2 regions of the Nitratireductor lacus genome follow, and region 2 is predicted to be linked to the other one. Evidence: predicted binding sites of a transcription regulator. Region 2 holds the regulator's gene; the other holds the start of a gene.
What was found. The regulator LexA, encoded in region 2, represses DNA repair genes until DNA is damaged. The targets are predictions, from matches to a motif close to TGTTCNNNNTGTGTTCNG.
Positions count from the first base shown of each region.

Region 1: AC07E3_RS21060 (helicase-related protein) is a predicted target of LexA. The motif match lies at 1,750-1,767, and genes of this name have one in related genera.

Region 1 covers NZ_JBWKMB010000041.1:1,797-4,903, forward strand. Annotated here, with positions in the region: gene AC07E3_RS21050 (acetyl-CoA C-acetyltransferase) at 1-415, shown strand, start outside; gene phbB (acetoacetyl-CoA reductase) at 524-1,243, shown strand; gene AC07E3_RS21060 (helicase-related protein) at 1,911-3,107, shown strand, end outside.
Region 2 covers NZ_JBWKMB010000001.1:92,959-96,065, reverse strand. Annotated here, with positions in the region: gene AC07E3_RS00475 (NAD(P)H-hydrate dehydratase) at 1-1,415, shown strand, start outside; gene lexA (transcriptional repressor LexA) at 1,570-2,289, opposite strand; gene AC07E3_RS00465 (MarC family protein) at 2,389-3,021, opposite strand.

The DNA of each region.
Region 1 (3,107 bases), on a different contig from region 2:
TGTCGTGCTGATGCGCGAAAGCGAGGCTGAGCGCCGGGGCCTGACACCGCTCGCCCGCATTGCCTCATGGGCAACGGCGGGTGTCGACCCGGCGATCATGGGCACGGGGCCGATCCCCGCGTCGCGCCGTGCGCTGGAGAAGGCTGGCTGGAAGGCGGAAGATCTCGATCTGGTCGAGGCCAACGAGGCTTTTGCCGCACAGGCCTGTGCCGTCAACAAGGATATGGGCTGGAACCCGGAGATCGTGAACGTCAATGGCGGAGCGATTGCCATCGGCCATCCGATCGGTGCTTCGGGCACCCGCATTTTCAACACGCTGGCCTTCGAGATGCGCCGCCGGGGCGCGAAGAAGGGGCTGGCGACGCTTTGCATCGGTGGCGGAATGGGCGTCGCCATGTGCGTGGAAGCGCTGTAGGCTGACTGGCGGCGCGCGGCGGGAGACGTTGCGCGCCAGCCGGATTATCGCTCAGGCACAATAGGGCGAAGGCGGCGGGGAACATTCATTTCCAGGGAGGCGATCTGCATGAAGACGGCACTTGTTACCGGGGGAACCCGTGGTATCGGCGCGGCGATAGCGACAGCTCTCAAAGAGGCAGGCTATCAGGTTGCGGCGAATTATGCGGGCAATGACGAGGCGGCGGCGCGGTTTACCGAGGAAACCGGCATTGCCACCTATAAATGGTCGATTGCCGACTATGACGCCTGTGCCGAGGGTGTGGCGAAGATCGAAGCCGATCTCGGCCCGGTGGACATTCTGGTCAACAATGCCGGGATCACGCGCGATGTGATGTTTCACAAGATGACGCCGGAAGACTGGCGCGCGGTGGTCGATGTCAATCTCAACGGCGTCTTCAACATGACGCATCAGGTTTTCGCCGGCATGCGCTCGCGCAAGTTCGGCCGGATCATCAGTATTTCCTCGATCAACGGCCAGAAGGGGCAGATGGGGCAGGCCAATTACTCGGCGGCCAAGGCCGGCGAGATCGGTTTCACCAAGGCGCTGGCCCAGGAGGGGGCGCGTTTCAACGTGACGGTGAACGCTATCTGCCCGGGCTACATCGCCACCGACATGGTGATGGCCGTGCCGGAAGCGGTGCGCGAGAAGATCATTGCGCAGATCCCGGTGGGGCGGCTGGGCGAGGCGTCGGAAATCGCACGGTCGGTGCTCTTCCTCGCGTCCGACGATGCAGGCTTCGTGACCGGCTCGACGCTGACCGTCAATGGCGGGCAATACTTCATCTGATGAAAATCAGGCGTGCCGCGCCGTAAATTTTCGGGACGCTGTGGATCGATCATGGCGTTCCGGATCCCTCGATCCTGTATCAATTTGAAGCAATTCGGTTAACGGAGCTTTCATCCTGCCGCAGCCGAGCTGTGGATAAGCTGTGCGCTGTCTGTCGACAGGCAGTGGAAAACACCAGATGTAGCGGTGAACGTACCGGGAACATTGCGATATCACTGATTCGTCGCCGATTCGTTCCGGGTTTGGTCGAAGTGTTAATGCCAGGTCTCAACCCGCGCGGTGCGGCTGTTAACGGTGGGTCAAATTTTCCTAACAAAATCTTATGCTTGCGCAGGGTGGAACGTGCCTGCGCCTCCGCTGCCGGCAAAAGGTTAACGCTTGCCCTTCCTTTGCGGCACTTCCGGTTTGGCGCCGATTCAGTATCTAGTTCCGCTTCCTCTGCGTCATACCGTATGTTGGGGTGAACAAAACGGGAAACCTGCAAAGTCAGTGATTCGTCGCTGATTCGTTCCAGACTCGTTCCAAACCTTAATGGATGCATGGATATGCGAAGGCATATGGCAGTCATTGTCGGGGGAGTGACAGTCTTGCCTTGGAATGCGGAGGCAAAGCGTGCTAACCCGTGTGCTCGCCTTTTTTCGCTGAGGTAGACGGCTTTCCGGGCCCTATGAATTTCCAGAATCAGAACGCCAGCCCCCGGGTGCTTTCGGGGCGCAACGTCACAGCCATCCTCGGCCCCACCAACACGGGCAAGACGCATCTCGCCATCGAGCGCATGGTTGCGCATTCCAGCGGCGTCATCGGTCTGCCGCTGCGCCTGCTTGCGCGCGAGGTCTATTCGCGCGTGGTCGCCAAGGTGGGCGAGCAGCATGTTGCGCTGATCACCGGCGAGGAAAAGATTGCGCCACCGGGGGCGCGCTTTTCGGTGTGCACTGTGGAAGCGATGCCGCGTGAGGCCGACGTGGCCTTCGTCGCGATCGACGAGGTCCAGCTTGCCGCGGATCTCGAGCGCGGCCACATTTTCACCGACCGTATCCTGCACCTGCGCGGCCGCGAGGAAACGTTGCTGCTCGGGGCCGGCACGATGCGCGGCATACTGGAGAAGCTCCTGCCGGGCCTCTCCGTCATCACCCGGCCGCGCATGTCGGTGCTCACCTATTCCGGCTCACGCAAAATCACGCGGCTGCCGCGCCGCTCGGCCATCGTGGCGTTCTCCTCCGACGAGGTTTATGCCATCGGTGAGCTGATCCGCCGCCAGCGCGGCGGGGTGGCCGTGGTGCTCGGCGCGCTGAGCCCACGCACGCGCAACGCACAGGTCGCGCTCTATCAGTCCGGCGATGTCGACTATCTGGTGGCGACGGATGCGATCGGCATGGGGCTCAACCTCGATGTCGATCATGTGGCCTTCGCGCAGAACCGCAAATTCGACGGTTTCCAGTATCGCGATCTCAATCCGGCGGAGCTCGGCCAGATCGCAGGCCGTGCCGGCCGGCACCTGCGCGACGGGACGTTTGGCGTTACCGGCCAGGTCGACCCCTTCGCCGATGAACTCGTCCACCGCATCGAGGCGCATGAGTTCGACCCCGTGAAGGTGCTGCAATGGCGCACGGCGTCGTTCGACTTTTCAAGCGTCGATGCGCTCAAGGCGTCGCTCGATACGCCGCCGCCCGTGGACGGCCTGACCCGCGCGCTGCCGGCCGCCGATGCGAAAGTGCTCGAATTCCTGTCGCGTGACGGGGATATCCGGGCGCTGGCCGAGGGGCGCGAGCGTGTCGGGCTCCTGTGGGAAGCCTGCGTGCTGCCCGATTACCGGCGCATCGCACCGGCCCAGCACGCAGAAATTGTTGGTGCAGTCTTTTCTGAT
Region 2 (3,107 bases):
AGAACGCGGGTGCGGTGGTGGCGGCTGCGATCCTGGAACGTTTCGCCGTGGCGGAGGGGTTTCTGGTTCTCTGCGGCCCGGGCAACAACGGTGGCGATGGCTATGTCGTTGCCCGCCTGCTTGCGGAGCGGGGTGTCCAGGTCCGGCTGTTTGCCGAAACCGAACCGGCGGCGGGCAGCGATGCTGCCAGGGCGCGCAGGGATTGCCCTGTTGAACCGAAGCCATTTTCGGAGTTCGAACCCGTTGAGCGATGGCTTGTGGTGGATGCGCTGTTCGGCGCTGGTCTGTCGAAGCCTGTCGAAGGGCGCGAGGCTGCAATCATAGAACGGGTGCGCACCAGCGGGCTCCCCGTGGTGTCGATCGATTTGCCGTCCGGCGTTTCCGGGCTTACCGGGAAGCCGCTTGGTACTGCGTTCCAGGCGGATATGACCGTGACCTTCTTCCGCAAGAAGCCGGGGCACGTGCTCGTGCCCGGCCGACAGATGTGCGGTGTGCTTCTTGTCGCGGATATCGGCATAGCCGAAACAACGCTGGATCGAGCCGAATGCAACACATGGGAGAACCGACCCGCGCTGTGGCGGGCGACCTTTCCGGAGATCGGCATCAGCGCCCACAAATATTCGCGCGGGCATGTGGCCGTCATATCCGGTGGCGCCACGTCTACGGGAGCAGCGCGTCTTGCAGCGCGCGGTGCTGCGCGGGCGGGGGCGGGCGCCGTGACCGTGCTTTCACCCGCCAACGCGCTCTCCGTCAACGCTATGCATCTGACCTCGATCATGCTGCGCAGGGCCGATACGGCGGACGAACTGGAGGCGTTCATCCGTGACCGCGCGCCTTCCGGTGCAGTGCTGGGGCCAGGGGCAGGAACAGGCGAGCGGACGCGAGGTTTTGCGCGCAGCCTTCTCGATCAGGTGGACGATGTGGGCGGGCTGGTTTTCGATGCGGATGCAATCACCGCCTTTCGCGGCGATCCGGAGACGCTTTTCGCCATGATCAAGGCCTCCGCCGCGCAGGTCGTTCTGACACCCCACGAAGGCGAGTTCGGCCGCCTGTTTGCAGGTCTTGAAGATGCGCCGGAGGTCTCGAAAGTGGAGCGGGCCCGGGAGGCAGCCATGCGATCCGGTGCGATAATCGTGCTCAAGGGACCGGATACGGTGGTTGCGGCGCCCGACGGGCGGGCAGCCATCAATGTGAACGCAACGCAGCACCTGGCGACAGCCGGCTCAGGCGATGTCCTGTCCGGGATCGTGGCTGGTCTGATGGCGCAGAGGATGCCGGCGTTTGAAGCAGCCTGCGCGGGTGTCTGGCTTCATGCGGAGGCCGGCGGAGTGTTCGGCCGCGGGCTTATCGCCGAGGATCTGCCCGAGATGCTGCCCCGGGTTCTGCGGTCTCAGTTCCCGGAACATGTCCGCTGAAAGGTCGAAGCGAGCGGGACGTACCGGCGGGGAGAAACGAAAGGGGTGTACCCGGCTGTGGAAGAAAAGTGGGGGGCTACACAGACGGCTCGACCCGCCGTCGCCGCGTTGGAGGATTTTGCAGTCAGGTTTTTCCACCTGACTGCAACATACTTCAGTAACGGCGCATCAATCCAACCAGACGTCCCTGAACCTTGACCCTGTCAGGGCCAAAAATCCGCGTTTCATAGGCCGGGTTTGCAGCTTCAAGGGCAATCGACGCGCCTTTGCGGCGAAAGCGTTTCAGGGTTGCTTCTTCCTGATCCACCAGCGCGACCACGATCTCGCCCGGATTGGCGGTCTGGGTTTCGCGGATGATGACGGTATCGCCATCGAAGATCCCCGCCTCGATCATGGAATCGCCCCTGACCTCCAGCGCGTAATGATCGCCGCCGCTCAGCATGTCCGGGGGGACGGCGATGGAATGCGTCTGGTGCTGAATGGCATCAATAGGGACGCCTGCAGCAATGCGGCCCATCACCGGCACGGAAACGACGCCGGCAAGACCGTCATCATTGCTGGCAGCCGGTTTTGGCTGGGGCGAGGGGGCTTTGCCGAGGCTGCCTTCAATGACGCTGGGCGAGAATTTTCGTGCGCCGGGGTTCAGGCCGGGAGCAATCGAATCGGGAAGGCGCAGAACTTCCAGGGCACGGGCCCGATTGGGAAGCCTGCGAATGAAGCCACGCTCCTCGAGGGCGGTGATCAACCGATGAATGCCGGATTTCGAGGCAAGGTCCAGCGCTTCCTTCATTTCATCGAAGGAGGGCGGGATTCCTGTTTCCTTCAGCCGCTCGTGGATGAACAGGAGAAGTTCGTGCTGCTTGCGGGTCAGCATGGGCGCCACCGAGAATCAGTTAAAAACAAAACCAGAACATACTCTATATGTTCCAGTTGTGTTCCGCAACTCCCGGCATTTGTGCGCGGTTTACCGGGGCTACGGCGCCGCAAACAGCGCCTTGGCGCCGTCGGCGACGAACTGCACGGCGAGGGCAGCCAGTATAACGCCGAGAAGGCGCGTCAGGATCGAGCGTCCCGTCTCGCCAAGAAACCGGTCGACGCGCTCGGCGAGCGTGAAGACGGCGTAGGTGATGATGATCGTTGTGGCCAGTATTGCCAGCAGTGCCGCGCTTCCGGCCAGGCCGCTAAAGGAGCCTGAGAGAAGAACGGTGGCCGAAATCGCGCCAGGGCCGGCTATCAAGGGGATCGCCAGCGGAAAGGCGGCGATGTTTCGGATCATGTCGCGGGTGATGGCGCGCTCGGCGCTCTTCTCATGGCGTTCCTGGCGGCGCTCGAAGATCATTTCGAAGGCGATGAAAAAGAGAAGCAGGCCGCCCGCCACGCGGAAAGCGGGAAGTGTGATCCCGAACACGGAGAGTATGGCGCTGCCGGCCACGCCGAAGAGAGCGAGGACCGCGAAGCCGATGATCGCCGCCCGAACGGCGACCTGGTTGCGCTCTGACCGGTTCATGCCCACCGTCAGGGCGAGAAAGAGCGGGGCGAGGCCTGGTGGGTCCACGGTCACGAGCAGTGTGACAAAGGCATTGAATGCGGTCTCGTAGCCTGGCATGAGGTCCTCCCTTGCAACTGTCTAGCCCAGTCGGGAGGCTTCGGAAAAGACCCGATTGTGTCCCCTGGCGGGCGGTCTGCGGCAAT